DNA from 3 places in the Xenorhabdus sp. PB62.4 genome. Region 1 is predicted to be linked to each of the others. Evidence: predicted binding sites of a transcription regulator. Region 1 holds the regulator's gene; each other region holds the start of a gene.
What was found. Region 1 encodes LexA, which represses DNA repair genes until DNA is damaged. Its sites were predicted from a motif close to TNCTGTATGTACATACAGNA; they were not measured.
Positions count from the first base shown of each region.

Region 2: sulA (SOS-induced cell division inhibitor SulA) is a predicted target of LexA. The motif match lies at 2,011-2,030, and genes of this name have one in related genera.
Region 3: dinB (DNA polymerase IV) is a predicted target of LexA. The motif match lies at 3,826-3,845, and genes of this name have one in related genera.

Region 1 covers NZ_NKHR01000032.1:7,357-12,834, reverse strand. The annotation lists gene plsB (glycerol-3-phosphate 1-O-acyltransferase PlsB) at 1-1,393, opposite strand, end outside; gene Xenpb_RS17365 (diacylglycerol kinase) at 1,530-1,901, shown strand; gene lexA (transcriptional repressor LexA) at 2,021-2,638, shown strand; gene zur (zinc uptake transcriptional repressor Zur) at 2,786-3,298, opposite strand; gene Xenpb_RS17350 (DUF1266 domain-containing protein) at 3,765-4,913, shown strand; gene Xenpb_RS17345 (hypothetical protein) at 5,206-5,478, shown strand, end outside.
Region 2 covers NZ_NKHR01000025.1:37,412-42,889, reverse strand. The annotation lists gene Xenpb_RS16335 (hypothetical protein) at 28-270, opposite strand; gene Xenpb_RS16330 (hypothetical protein) at 285-443, opposite strand; gene Xenpb_RS16325 (Arc family DNA-binding protein) at 471-752, opposite strand; gene Xenpb_RS16320 (transposase) at 868-1,053, shown strand; gene Xenpb_RS16315 (TfoX/Sxy family DNA transformation protein) at 1,186-1,809, opposite strand; gene sulA (SOS-induced cell division inhibitor SulA) at 2,050-2,622, shown strand; gene ompA (porin OmpA) at 2,977-4,089, shown strand; gene matP (macrodomain Ter protein MatP) at 4,198-4,647, opposite strand; gene Xenpb_RS16295 (Lon protease family protein) at 4,850-5,478, shown strand, end outside.
Region 3 covers NZ_NKHR01000003.1:91,462-96,939, reverse strand. The annotation lists gene frsA (esterase FrsA) at 1-418, opposite strand, end outside; gene gpt (xanthine phosphoribosyltransferase) at 434-895, opposite strand; gene pepD (beta-Ala-His dipeptidase) at 1,173-2,633, shown strand; gene dinB (DNA polymerase IV) at 2,750-3,805, opposite strand; gene Xenpb_RS03665 (MFS transporter) at 4,228-5,478, shown strand, end outside.

The DNA.
Region 1 (5,478 bases):
CCAAATTACGCAGTTTACGCAGGCCATTCACCATCTGGAAAAAGCCTTCTTTTTCTTTGGTGGCTCCCCGCAACTCTTTGGCGTAAGTTGCAACTTCCATCACATGCTCATAACCGATATAGATCGGTACAATCGTGATTGGACGGGATTCCCCACGCAGCATCGCTTGCAAGGTCATGGAGAGTGTCCCCGTTTTCGGATCAAGCAGACGCCCGGTACGTGAGCGACCACCTTCGACAAAGTATTCAACCGAATAACCACGGGAGAACAATTCACCGAGATATTCGCGGAAGATCGTCGAATAGAGCTTATTGCCTTTAAATGTACGGCGGATAAAGAACGCACCAAGACGGCGGAATATCGGGCCGGCAGGCCAGAAATTCAGGTTAATGCCCGCAGCAATGTGTGGGGGAACCAGCCCTTGATGATAAAGTACATAAGAAAGCAGCAAGTAATCCATATGGCTACGATGGCATGGAACATAAACCAGTTCATGGCCATCTTGTGCCAATCGGCGAATTCGTTCGGCATTATGAACATTAATGCCTTGATACAAACGGTTCCAGGTCCAACTCAAAACACGGTCGGTCAAGCGCACTGTTTCATAGGAGAAATCCGCAGCAACCTCTTCCAACATATTGATGGCATTCTGCTTCGCCTTTTCGGGAGAGATTTTCTTGCTGCGTGCTTCATCAGCAATTGCTTTTTCTATCGCTTTTGAAGCCAATAACTTGTTGAACAGATCTTGTCTGGCAGGCAAACGAGGCCCAACAGCCGCGAGACGTTGACGGGAATAATGTATCCGCGCAACACGAGCGAGTTTATTGGCAATAATATCATCCGCACCGTGTTCATCAGCCATGCGGCGTAAGGAAACAGGCGTAGAAAAACGCACAAAACTATCCCGCCCAAGCCACAGGATCGCAAAAAACTTCTGCACACCATTTAGCAGACGTAACTGCGGCGCTGTGTTCCCTTCATGTCCTTCACGCCCGGGAGAGCGACCAAACATCACGGAAACTGGCACCATCTGGATATTCAAATCAGGATTATTGCGATGCAGATCCAGATAAGAATGAAAGATTTTCACAGATTCATGTTTTGGTGCATAACAACGGAACACACGTGGGCCGTTATCAATAAAGACACAGCTAGGAAGCTGCGTGTCCCCAATTTCCAAAGGATTCAACGGATCCGGCAGATCTTGCGCCAGACATTGTTGACGCAGGGTCAATAAGTCTGTTTTTGAATGGTACGGCAGCACATACAAAATGGGCCGTGTCGTATCAAGACGCAGCTCAGCAATGGGATCCGTAGGGATAAGTTTACTTTTTACTAATAATTTTAGTGGTAAATTCAATAATTTATAATATATTTTACGCCAACCTGACATAACTGCTTTAAGCCTCTTGTTAGCAACGCGTCGCAAGGATACCAGAAACAGATTTTGAGATCTGTGGAAATAAGACAATAATAAGAGCTAAAAGTTATATGACCATACAATCATTAAGCTGATTAAAAAAATTACCATGGCAAATCAATCAACAGGTCTGACCCGCATCATCAAAGCTGCGGGCTATTCAGCGAAAGGAATTAAGGCTGCTTGGCAAAATGAAGCGGCATTCCGGCAGGAGGCAGTGACTGCCATATTTGCGATCATCGTCGCATTTTCTTTAGACATCAGCTTAATTGAGAGGCTCTTGCTTATCGGTTCGGTCATGCTTGTCATCATTATTGAGATTCTTAACAGTGCCATAGAAGCCGTCGTGGATCGTATTGGTAGTGAATATCATGAATTATCGGGCCGGGCGAAAGATATGGGATCAGCGGCTGTATTGCTAACCATAATTCTTGCGCTGTTGACTTGGGGAACAATTCTTTGGTCGCATTTTATACTCTGAGATGATGTATTTTTTCATCAAAATACGTTATTTAGCTGCTTTTACATGCTAACAGGTTCCCAATTCTAATTTACCTGTATATACTCACAGTCTGACTGTATAAACAAACAGGGGGCGAAATGAAAGCATTAACTGCCAGACAGCAGCAAGTCTATGACTTGGTGCGTGACCATATTTCGCAAACGGGTATGCCACCAACACGTGCTGAAATTGCGGCACGTCTGGGTTTTCGTTCACCTAACGCGGCAGAAGAGCATTTAAAGGCTCTGGCACGTAAAGGGGTGATAGAGATTATCTCTGGTGCATCCAGAGGTATCCGTTTGCTTCTCGAAGAGCAAGATGAAGGTGCGGGATTACCGCTAATCGGTCGTGTTGCTGCCGGCGAACCACTGCTGGCTCAGGAACATATTGAAAGTCACTATAAGGTTGATCCTGAATTATTCAAACCAAGTGCTGATTTTTTGTTACGTGTCAGTGGAATGTCTATGAAAGACATCGGTATTATGGACGGGGATTTACTGGCTGTTCATAAGACACAGGATGTTCATAATGGGCAAGTCATTGTGGCGCGTATTGAAGATGAAGTCACAGTAAAACGCTTTAAACAAACAGGGAACAGAATTGAGCTGATTGCTGAAAACCCAGAATTCAAGCCGATTGTTGTAGATTTGAGTGAACAGAGCTTCACTATTGAAGGATTGGCAGTAGGCGTTATTCGTAGCGGAGACTGGTTCTGAGCGTAAAAACGGATAATTGCACTTTGCCATTCTGAGGCGGTCATTTTCCCGGTTCCCGTTAAACGTAGATTAAGCGGTGACATGAGGATAAGTGAGTACATCAACCATGACCGCCTCACCGTTTAATCAGGCTTCAGCATTCTCACCTTATTTCTTTTTATTCTCTGTAACTGAATGATTGTGCTCGCATGTATCTCGTTCCGTGCAGGAATCGATTTCATAGCAAGAAGAGCACAAACCATGCACTTCTATCACACTATTTCGTAAATGAAACCCTGTGCCTTGTGCGAGCTGTTGAATAGTGGATTCAACATCTTTCGCGTCTTTTTCCGTTACGGAGCCACAGTCTTCACAGATAAACATCGCTGAGGTATGGCTGGGTTCCTCAAAATGATGGCAGAGAACATAACTGTTTGTGGATTCTATTTTGTGGATAAAACCTTGTTCCAATAGAAATTCTAAACCACGATAAACCGTTGGCGGTTTGGCTTGTGGTTCGACTTCACGTAGCAAATCTAGTAAATCATAGGCACTTATTGCGCTGGGCTGTTCAGCGATTAGACGAAGAATTTCAAGGCGTTGAGGTGTCAAACGAACCCCTCTTGACAGACAGATTGTCTCAGCCAGTGCCAGCAACTTTTTTTGATTGATAGTTTTCATTACACCTCTCACACCTACACGATGTTAATGACTTTAATACTACCATGTTTTTGGGCTTGAGAGTGGAGCCTACACAATGATTAGCGCTTTTCTGATGCCTGATATACATAAGGCGGCTGGCTATCTTGGCATTATGTGACATACCCTTACCAATGAATATGGAGAACGAAAATCAATCGACGGATAAGGACAATAAAATGGGCTAAAAAAAGGAAAAAATAAAAGTGAAAATACTGGATAATATATAAATGGTTAAATTGGTCAATAAGAGTGATGATATGAAATTAACAATTCATTATTTCAATATAACAACAGTTATAGTCAATGAAAGAAAAGAATATTCTCATATGATTACAGATAGAGATAAATTGCAGTAGTCAATACAATAAATGACTTTTACTCCAATAATTCCATTTAGGACGGAAATAAATTTCAGTATCGTAAAATACAAATTAATGGATTAAAAATGAAAGAATTACTACAGAACCACCCGAATAATAGAAGATTTCCTGTTGATGGTTTTAGGATAGTCAAAGCAATCCTCAAAGAAAGAAAAGGAATGGCGTTTCTTAAACCTATTCAGGCAGTTGGCTTAAGTATACTTTGGATTACAACACTGTTACTGAGTGGGTTATCGATAGGGATAACGGGATTGATTTTCAGTGCTGGTAACATACCTTTCATGGGTTATATACTTTGGGCTGTATTGGTTGGTTTAAGCTTAATCGGTGTATCTCTTTCTATTTATAGCTTCCGACGTCTCAAAAACCTGCCTATTGCTGAGCAAAAACGTTATTATTCGCAAGCAAAATATGCTGTTTTGCCGGAAGAAAAACGTCAGGCATTGCGTCTGCATATAGTGAGTTGTTATTACGATGGATTTTGGACAGAAACCTTAGAGCATTATCCTCTGAAAAGTCGAGTTGCTCACGATAACTATCAATACCGTATTTTGCCTTTGTCTGATGCAGAACCTCACCAATCTCAAGTTTACCAAAACTGGGGCATTCTTGATGAAAAAGATTATTGGAAAACATTGCATGATTTATGGACAGGAATGCACTCAGAACGCTTTGCTGCTGATGCAGTTTTTACCGATGGAGAAATGTTTACGGTACTGGGCAGCTTGATTGAAGAATCACCTGAATATGTCCAACAATGCTCTCGGTCAATTGATGGGCGTCCTCCCGCTTTGCTTTGGGGATTTGATCTTTGGCGGGCAATTGTTTTGAGCCGGAACTGTTTTTCCGCGGGTTATATCAGTGAAGAAACAGCGTGGAAAAATATATTGAAAACTGCGGATTATGTTTATGAAATTTTTGGCAGCTTTGATGCGTTTTACACTAATTACCGGTTAGGTAACGCTTATTGGAGCCGGGATTTTGATACAGTAAAAGGTCGTTTGAAAGAATTCCGATTTTATAAAGAATATTGTGATTGGCCTATAGCGCAATTACCTTGGCCAGATCCGAAAGGCATCTTCATGGAACAATATATGAAAGATGGTTTTGCTGATGTCGTAAATTCTATATTACAAGATCAGATGGAAGATCCGCTCAACGATGAAATAATGGATGAAGATAATAACCATACTGAAATCCGCATCCTGCACTGAATTTTGCACTGAATAGTGACATTGATCGCCTGCTTGGATAGGTTTTACTCTGTATTGCAAAAGGAACCGAAGATGGAAAATCAACTTGATTTACGATTACCCATCCCGGCGATCTTACCATTCACGTTATTCCGTACATTTGGGAAGTGTATTAAAAAAGAGCAAAGATACGTGTGAAATGTTTGAGCATTTGAATGTTGATAAATTTATTGGTTTGTTAGATGGCCCAGAAAACACACAGCAATTTAACCGGGTCATTTTTGATATGTCGAGTAGGGATGAGGGAACTTAAATGACAATATATGAATTAACAGAGGATTCGTTAATAAAAGTTGAAATGACTTCATTTGAGGCTGAAAAGTTGAAGGAACGTGAAGACATTCAGCGCCTCTTAAAATTAAATATTGAAGCTATTAGCCCTGATACATTAGTGATCGCCGAAGAATATAGCCATTTTGTGGACTCTAATCGTCGTCTTGATTTACTCGGTATTGATAAGTCTGCAAATCTTGTCGTTATAGAACTAAAGCGGGATGATGATGGTGGTCATATGGAACTCCAAGCG
Region 2 (5,478 bases), on a different contig from region 1:
TTAAATGAAGATTCTGAAAATAGCTGGTCATTTTCTATGATCACTATATAATTTTTTAATCCCTTTCATACCTTCATTAAAAGCATTAGTGGCTAATATAGTTAATTTTTGACAACTGTAATCATCCATGTGGCGAAGGCAATTAAATGATGGTTGAATCTCTTTTTCCTTATCGTTTATTGCAACTAATTTAGCTGAGCCACCTAAAAACCTATCACCAGATGGAGAATACGTTGAGATATAAATGTTAGATACCGTGTCAACACGCACTCTTGTGATTAACTCTAGTTTGGCACATTACCCCACATGGCGCTACATTCAGAATCGCTAGAGCAGCGCTGATTTTCTACAGTTACTTTAGGTAGCGGTTCTTTTTCCTTAGATTGACCGGCACACCCATTCAGCACCACAACTGCCAACAATCCAACAATTAACTTCTTCATCCCAAACCCTCATTTAGTTACTTTGCCTTATGTTAACCAATCAGCACCGCAAAGTTGAGCAACTAGGTCTTTATTTAAGCAATTCTTTGTCAGTCCTATTTCTTTTTCCAAAACTGTCACTCTATTAGTGACATCTGTAACACTAACATCTAAGTTAACTTCATTTTTACTCACCCAAGCCTCAATAGCAGCTACCATCTCTTGATTAGATGATCTGCCATTGACCTCTGCGAGCTTAGTTACCTTATCTCTTAGTTCAACAGGCAGGCGTAGATTAACCTGTGGATTCTTATATTTTCTTTCTGACATACCTACTCCTAATATTTTAGTACAAATTAAGTAGGTATCTATTGACTATCAATGCGTAAGATATTATTTATATTAACTATTTTTTCATTTCAGTCATATTTTTATCATATTGACCTTGTATATAGTTAAATGCCTCTATCTTCCCGCCTACAGCCCAGAGCTGAACCTGATTGAAATCGTCTGGAAACAAGCCAAATATCACTGGCGACGTTTTATCACCTGGACTCAAGATACCATGGAGTATGAGCTAAATACGTTATTGGAAGGTTATAGCGATCAATTTGCAATTAATTTTTCTTGAGTACTTAAATAATTCATTGGGTGATTTTGAACGAAGCCCGGTTATATTAAGTCATACAATTCGAGCTATGACAGAAAAACTATCTATTACTGAAAAATAGGGGCATTGCCCCTATCCATCAAATATCTCTCATTACGAATGATAGTCCGAATTTTGGTGGAGCCATTCATCGTGCCAACTGATTAATTCATCACGTAATTGCTCCGGTAACACCGCGACATGGCATCCCTCTATTGCACCAGCCAAAGCAAGCAACAAACTAACATTTGTTTTTTTCCTGTGCTGTTGTAGTTTGAGATAAGTTGCTTTGGCTCCCAGCATTTTCAAATCTTCTACTTTAGAGATGCCCACTTTCCATAGCTGTCTTTCTAAAGCAATCCCTAAATTGGGGAGATCTTTAAGCCTGAGAGGCATTTTCTGCCTATCAACAATTTCTTCCATAGTATATTGGTAGGCTAATTGCATATATTCAAACAACTGATTTTTATCTTGCCAAAGTGATTCATTAACGCGGTAATACCGCAAGGTCACAGGTATCCCCCTTTTTGAATAAATAAATTTTTCCATGCCCCTAGCCTGAAATAACACTTCAGCACGGCTACTTCCTCGTAGATAAAGTTCCCCCTCAGAGCTGATAGCAAATAAAACACCGTCAATTAACAACCCAATGCCACCAAATTGAGATTTCTTCTTAAGCTTTCCCAATAAAGATACGCCGTATTGTAATTGGGTAAAACGCGGTTCGGATAAAAACATTTTTATCACTCCATGAATCACATTCCAACATAATGTTTAACCATGCCTGCTATTAATAAAATAGATAACAAGAACAATTAATTAAAACCATACGCAATCTGTTTCCAACTGCCAACCGTTAAGTCGGAAAAATCCGAATTTCTGTGAATTTTTGCGAAGCGCTTTGAAAAAAAGAGACTTGCTTTTAATCAAATAGCGTTATACTGTATAAATATACAGTTCATTATGGCGAGGAACATTATGGGCATTCAATCATCGTGGAGATATCCCACTGAGCATAAAACGGTAACTGCTGACACGGCAGATAACGCACATAAAACAGACAAAAAAATGGTTGGGATGACCGTGAAAAGACTGTCTTTTATAGAATCACTCCAATGCGCTTCATCAACTGTAAAAGGTATGGTCAGTGAATTGGTCTACAACGAGCACCAACCAACGATTAATCACATTCTGCTTCCTTTATTACGTCAGTCCGGAAATGAAAATCGATGGTTACTTTGGGTAACGCCCAACAAGAGGTTAAGCCGCCAATGGTTGATAAGCTCTGGGCTTCCTTTAAATAAAGTCGTCCAACTAAACCAGATCCGTCCCATTGCTTCAATCAGTGCCATGGAAAAGGCTTTAGCAAGCGGTAATTACAGCATTGTATTGGGTTGGTTGCCTGACTTGTCTGAATATGAAGTGAACAGATTACAATTGGCAGCGCAAAGAGGCACCGCGCTCGGTTTTATTATGCGGCCACAAAACTTAACTCATCAATTAGTTTCATCATCAAATAGGTTACATATTCACTCTATTTACTATCACTAACAAAATTTAGGAATTATCCCAATATTTTTTATAAAAAATAAGCTACTAATTGATAATCAGCTTCCTTTACAATAAAAATCAACATATTGATATGGTCAATATTGTAAATATTTGTCAGAAATATTTTTTATTTGTATAACGCTAATTAAAAATTTTGTGCCACTAGTCACAGTGTACTTGTAACTTTTTAAGTTCGTTGTAGACTTTACACAGTTTAGGTTTGTGCTTACCACTCTTATATTTCAGGAAATATCTCCTGACAGGAGCACAGTTACCTAATCGAACATTTTAACCAATGGCTAATAATAAGGCTTTTAAGGCCAATTGCCTATTTGGATGATAACGAGGCGTAAAATGAAAAAGACAGCTATCGCAGTAGCAGTGGCAGTGGCAGCTTTCGCAACTGCTGCTCAAGCAGCTCCAAAGGATAATACTTGGTATACCGGTGCTAAGCTGGGCTGGTCTCAATACCATGATGTAAATTTCTATGGTAATGACTATGATAATCGAATTGGCAACGGCCCAACTCGCAAAAGTCAACTAGGCGCAGGTGCCTATGTCGGTTATCAGGCAAATCCATATCTGGGCTTTGAGCTGGGTTATGATTGGTTAGGTCGCATGGGTTATAAAGGCAGCGTTAATAACGGTGCTTTCCGCGCTCAGGGTGTTCAACTGACAACAAAATTGAGCTACCCAGTGATGGACAATCTTGACGTCTATACACGCCTGGGTGGTATGGTATGGCGTGCAGACTCTTCTGCAACTTACAACGCCAATGCTGCATCTCCTAAACAAGTAAATAAGAAAGACCATGATACGGGTGTTTCTCCTTTGGCTGCGATTGGTGTTGAATACGCATTGACCAAAAACCTGGCAACCCGTCTGGATTACCAGTGGACCAATAACATCGGTGATGCAACCACCGTTGGTGCTCGTCCAGATAACGGCCTGCTGAGCGTTGGCATTTCTTACCGCTTCGGTCAAGATGAAGCTGTCGCTCCGGTTGTTGCACCAGCAGCTCCGGCTCCGGTCGTTCCAGCACCCATTGTTGAAAACAAGAGCTTTACTCTGCGCTCTGACGTTCTGTTCAACTTCAACAAATCAACGCTGAAAGAAGAAGGTAAACAAGAGCTGGATAACCTCTACAACCAACTGGCTAAAATCGACCCGAATCAGGGGAACGTTGTAGTAATGGGTTACACTGACCGCATCGGTAGCCAGAATTACAACCTGCCATTGTCCCAAAAACGCGCTCAATCTGTTGTAGATTATCTGGTTGCTAAAGGCATCCCAGCAAACAGCATTCAGGCAGAAGGCCGCGGTAAGGAAAGCCCTGTCACTGGCTCTACCTGTGACAACATCAAAGTTCGCGCTAAACTTATCGACTGTCTGGCTCCAGATCGCCGTGTAATTATCAATATTCAGGGCACTAAAGAAGTTGTTACTCAACCAAAAGTAGCACAGTAATCTTGTTCTGATAGATTGATCAACAAAACCCTATTTCAGATGGGGTTTTGTTTTTTCTGCCCATATTTTCTTTTCTGTGCGTAGATTGAGTTTGTGAGTAAGTTGAGACTATTTTCTCAATATAGCTTCTAAATCCTGCTTCAAACTCGACATCTGGTGCGTATATTTTTCTCTATATTCAGCATCTTCCAGCAACTGTATTATCGTTTCCGATAAAGTATTGCCCCGACGTCGAGAGAGAGCAGAAAGTCGCTGCCAAACATGGAAGTCCAGATCGATGGATTTTTTGCGTGAATGCTGGTGTTCTGCATTAAAATGGCGTTTACGCCGTGCCCGAATTGTTTGTTTCATCCGGTTAGATAAATCCGAATTCATGTGCAGCGAGATCCATTCCAACACCTTAATGGGTTCACGTTCCAGTTTCATCAATTCATTGACCGCATCCTGCGCTGCACTTTTTTCAATATATTTAGTAATCTGTTCGCCTTCACGGTGTTTTTTTGCCAAATATGCCCATTTCCAGCCACATTCCAGATTTTCCAATTGTTGATATTTCATTTCATCTCTCAGTGACAGCGTAACTTAAATTAAGCATAGCAATTATTTCTTTGAATTGCTCATAGCAACACAAGATATTGGCATATTTTACAAGCAAAATGTGTTGGCTCAAATGTCGTTTCTTTTAAGATTCTGGCATGTTGGTTCATTGTCTAATCTTGTATAATAAATGTTTCCCTTTTCACTATATGTAGCTACCACTTTGACGAATATAAAATTAGACTGGCAAGCATTACAGCCAAACAATGCGCCTTATCAAGCACTCTTTAATTCTGTCGCTGAACTGTCCCCCATCACAATGGATGAGGTTCAACCCAGACTACACAGTGGGTTAACTCTTTTTTGTCAGGCTAATCTGCGCCAACCTTTTATGCTGCTAAAGGCTGAAGAGAGTGATGCTTATCTGTCTCTTTTATCTCATACGATTTCCTCTTTACTACCGAAAGATCGTCCAAGTATTGGTGGCTATTATCAAATAGAACACCAAACCATTACTTGGCATGCGTCCGGGGAAGGTATGTTTGCTCCGACTGAGCGAGTTGCTTATCGTGAGTGGATTGAAGCAGAGCAATTATTTGGCAATATCTATACGCATCAAGGTGTGATTCAATTGCAGCCCGGGCTTATCCATCAAGTCAATGGTGGTATTCTGGTTTTGCCTCTTCGGACTCTGCTTTCTCAGCCATTAATGTGGGTTCGTCTCAAACAGATGATTACCCAACGCCGCTTTGACTGGCTGTCACAAGATGAAAACCGCTCCCTTCCCTTCCCTGTACCATCAATGGAGTTGAATCTGCGCCTGGTTTTAGTGGGAGACAGGTTAAGTCTTGA
Region 3 (5,478 bases), on a different contig from region 1:
CACCACGCAAATGAGGATAAGCAGCAATACTGTAGAGCGTTGCAGCTTTTAACCAACATGTTCCTGCTTTCTCAGCCTCTTCAGCACGCAATGCTTCCTGTTGCCAGTGCATCGCCTGCTGCGACCACTCAAATACCCAATTTCCTTTACGATAGCCGATCACAGTATCCAATAAATGATCAGTACTGCGTTCGGCATCTGTTACGGCAATCCGGCTTAGAACATCTTGAATTTCAAGCGGATTTATTCCCCTCCAGATCCAGGCAAGCCAATTAATCATTCGATACCAACGCTCCTCGCCAAGCGCGCTATCACTGGCATTTATAGACTGTGGGCGAGTGTATTTTACCAGTGTAGAGGTTTCTGGATGCTTAAACCGGGGCTTAAACAGCGACTCTGAAAGGTTTTGTTTAGTCATGACAAAAGAAAAATCTTACTGCTTATCACAAATAGGTGGAACAAACATGACTCCCATATCCCATGGCTGCTCAATCCATGTGTTTTGGGGAATATCAACAACATAATCATCCACAAGAGGACGACCGGCAGGCTTTGCAAAAATTGTTACAAAATGGGCTTTCGGATACATCGCGCGAATGGCCTTTGCAGTTCCTCCGCTATCAACCAAATCATCAACAACGATAAAACCTTCACCGTCTCCTTCCGCTTTTTTCAATACATGCAACTCACGCTGATTATCGTGATCATAGCTGGAAATACAGACAGTATCGACATGACGAATTCCCAATTCACGTGCCAGTAATGCTCCCGGTACAAGACCACCGCGGCTGACAGCAATAATACCTTTCCACTGTTCGACGGGAAGTAAACGTTGTGCCAATTGACGGGCATGTATTTGCAACATATCCCACGTTACAACATATTTTTCACTCATAAAATTTGATCCTGGAAACTAAAGAATATTTCAGAAAAGCGTTTTTTTGCGGAAAAAAGGTTGCGCGAGATTATAGAGATTTGAGCAGACAAAAACCAGTAAAAACAAGGTAAGGCCTCATTCTGACTGCGCATTGCAGATAATAAAATGGTATCCTCAAGCATGGCATGGGCATTGGGATAACGCAAGATGACAAAAGCGCCCTAATGTATCAAACATTACCATTTTCTCACCAAGATATATTTTCTCACCAAAATGTAGTTACAGGAGATTTGCCGTGTCCGAATTATCAACCTTATCACCTCAGCCGCTATGGGATATTTTTGCCCAAATTTGTTCCATTCCGCACCCGTCCTATCATGAAGAAGCACTGGCATCCCACATCATTGAATGGGCAAAAGGCAAAGATTTTCATGTCGAGCGGGATGAAGCCGGCAATATTTTGATCAGAAAACCTGCTTCAAAAGGGATGGAAAATCGCAAGGCCGTCGTTCTTCAGGCGCACCTTGATATGGTTCCACAGAAAAACAATGATACCCAACACGATTTCACAAAAGATCCTATCCGCCCTTATATTGATGGAGATTGGGTGACAGCCGATGGTACAACCCTGGGCTCTGATAACGGTATCGGCATGGCTTCCGCTCTGGCAGTGTTAGCGGATGAATCAGTCAAACACGGCCCATTGGAAGTGCTATTGACCATGACTGAAGAAGCAGGCATGGACGGCGCATTTGGCCTGAAATCCGGCTGGTTACAGGCTGATATTCTGATCAATACCGATTCAGAAGAAGAAGGCGAAATTTACATGGGCTGTGCCGGGGGCATTGATTTTGTCACAACCTTGCCATTGTCCCGTGAAGCTCTGCCAACTGGCTACAAGACTCTGGAACTCACTATTAAAGGATTGAAAGGGGGTCACTCTGGTGGTGATATCCATCTGGGGCTTGGCAACGCCAACAAATTATTGGCTCGCTTTCTGTCAGCACATGCAGATGAATTAGACTTGAAATTAATTCACCTGCAAGGGGGAACCCTGCGCAATGCCATTCCTCGTGAAGGTTCCAGTGTCATTGCAGTTCCAGCCGATAAACTTGAAAAACTGCATCAACTGAAAGATAGCTATCTGGAAACACTGAAAAACGAATATGCGGTCGTTGAAGCTAACCTTACCCTCTTACTGAATGAAACCGAAACATCATCGCAGGCGTTTACGGAAGATTGCCAGATTCGTTTCCTTTCCATGCTCAATACCATGCCTAACGGTGTTATCCGTATGAGTGATGTCGCCGAAGGTGTTGTAGAAACTTCGCTGAACGTCGGCGTTGTGACAATGGATGAGGAAAAAGTCGAAATTATTTGCCTGATTCGTTCGCTGATCGAAACTGGCAAATCTTATGTTGTTGAGATGCTGCATTCTCTGGCAAAACTGTCTGGTGCGAAAACAGTAGCCAGTGGCAGTTATCCGGGTTGGCAGCCTGATGCCAATTCCCCAGTGATGTATTTAGTTCGCGAAACTTACCAGCAACTTTTCGACAAGACACCAAATATTATGGTGATCCACGCTGGTCTGGAATGTGGCCTGTTCAAAAAGCCATATCCTGACATGGACATGGTTTCCATCGGCCCAACCATTCGTGGTGCTCATTCTCCTGATGAAAAAGTTCACATTAAGAGCGTTGGTCAATATTGGCAGTTACTCACCGCGATTCTGAAATCTATTCCGGTTAAAGAGTAAGAAGAGCAATAAAAAGTAACCAAAAACTATATCATCTTTCCCCTGCGATTTGTCGTAGGGGAGATTCAGTTTCCAGATTCTGTTTGTTTATTGACTGCATCTTTATCACTTCAACTTTACCACTCTAATAAAAGCTGGCGTTCCAATTGTGGATCTTGCAGGGTGACATGCAACCCAACTAACCTAACCCCTCTCCCTTCTCTACGAGTTTCCCAGGCTTGTTTTGCAATCTGAATCAAATCGGATTTATCCAATAAAGGGTGAGTATGCTCCTGTGTTGTCAATTGAAAATCATCAAACTTTAATTTGATCCCCTGACGAGCAATGCGCAGATCCGGTTTTACTTTTTCTAATCGTTTTTCCAACTCAGGATAAAGTTTTGCAATCAACTCCACACACTCGTGCCATTCATGAATATCCTGCGCCAACGTTTTTTCCACCCCGACAGATTTACGCAAACGCTCTGGTGTAATCTGCCGTTCGTCAATACCGTGGCAGCGTTCCCAAAGTGATAAACCAAATTTGCCCAAGCTTTTTATTAACGCCAGCTTATCGTAGTGCCGAACATCAGAGCAGGTTTCCAAGCCCATGTCTGACAGACGCTTGGCTGTCACTTTTCCGACGCCGGGAATTTTGCGTAATGGCAACGAATTAACAAAAATTTCTACCTGTTCAGGAGAAATAATATATTGACCATTCGGTTTATTGATATCAGACGCTATTTTGGCTAAAAACCGGACAGGCGCAACACCAGCAGAGGCCGTTAATTGCAATTCATCAAAAATGACCTGACGAATTTCTTGGGCAATTAAGGTAGCGGAACCGTGGCAATAGCGGCAGTCTGTTACATCCAGATAAGCCTCATCCAAAGAGAGGGGTTCAATCAACTCTGTGTAACGGGAAAAAATTTGGCGGATATGTTGAGACACTTCTTTATAAATCGCCATTCGACCAGGAATGACTTTCAATTGAGGGCAGAGTTTTAATGCCATCGCAGTGGACATCGCACTATGAACCCCAAAACGCCGGGCGTGATAATTCGCCGTACTGATTACACCTCTTCGATCAGCACTTCCCCCCACTGCAATAGGAATATTGCGAAGTGATGGATTATCCCTCATTTCAATGGCAGCAAAAAAGCAGTCCATATCAATATGAATAATTTTGCGCATCTGATCTCTCCATGCCAAAACACTGTATAAATATACATAAATGAATTATGAAACTCTAGCTAATTTTTTAGCGCAATTTCAACAGGCTCATCCCCTTGAATGTAAACATAACTCATCAATTTTTTTGATTGACTTGCAGCCACCGCAAAGCATCATGAGTGGTTGAATTAAAACCAAAATATTAAATAAATCGGTTGAATAGCAGTAAAAAAGATGAATAACAGCAAAAAATATTGAGTTGAACAGCCTTACTAAATTAGGCAATATAAAAAACCTGAGATTTACTTAACTTTAGATTAATATTCTATCAATATCACAAAACGCCAATTGAATATATCAATTAGTTTTAGTACAACAGTGACATGAATGAATTTCATATGTAACATTAGCTAAGTTGATCAAGTAGATATACTTTATTAAAAATAATAAGGGTAGTAATGAAAAATAATATGTCATTTTTCCTATATCAAATATCTGATATTTTATTTACATCCTCCACAAGGGCATTTGGCATGCTATTTTCATGGTGGATGATTGAAGTGCTGAATCTCGACTTTCAGCTTGGATGGTTTATCTTTTCGTCATGGTTATTACAAGTCTTATTTCTGGTTTTTATGAGTGATCTTGGCGACAGATTCAATAAAAAAAATATACTATTATGTTGTATCATCCCAACAGCCTTGCTTTTTATTCTTTCTAATTTTATAGATAAAAACCTATACCTTCCTTTAGGTATTATTTATATTTTCGCTTCTATCTCAGCCATACTCATTCAACCGATTGGTACAAGTATCCTTCCAGAAATCAGTGATAAAAATAAATTAGAATCTGCATTTAAATATCGAGGAATTGTTAATTCCGTTAATATTATTCTTGGCCCTGCCATATCTGGGATCGTAATCCACTATTTAAAAATTGATGGCGCTTTAATTTTTATTTCATCAATGGCTATTTCATCCATTATTGGGTTTTACTTTATCAAGGGTAAACAAACCGAAAAACCCCAAAAAAATCATAAAAGTAAGATAGGAAACATTAGAATCATTACTAAAAACCCGACAGAGGCAAGTTTAGTCATTGTTTCCTCCTTTTTTAATTTCACCATAGTTCCATTAGTTACCTATATCACTCCACTTATTATTATAAACGAATTTAAACTGAGCGCCTTACAAGTAGGAATTGCCGAAGCCACATTTGGATTAGGCATGATGATTGGAAGTGTCATTATTATTAAATATATGAATAAGTTATTCTGTAAGGCTCATGGTGCCTTTGTTGCAGCGTTAACAATCTCTGTATGTATAGCCGGGATCTCTACAGCAACATCATTAACCGGACTATGTGTTTATATGTTAATTAGTGGAATAGGGGTGGTCATTTATAACATCAATACCACCTCAATTCGATGCCTTGCAACACCAGAAACTCATCGTAATACAATGGAATCCAAATTTCTCGCTATCTGCATTGTATCAATACCGTTGGGAATGATATCCGCGACATATATTGTAGAAGGCTATGATATAAGAATTTTATTACTCGTCTTTTCTGCTTTAATGGGATTAGTGTCGTTTTTGGTTCTGTTTTCACCAAAGTATATTGAAATATCAAAAATGTCGGAGTCTGAGTTGGATAGCTATTATAGTAAAATTTATCCTAAAGCTTACCATTCA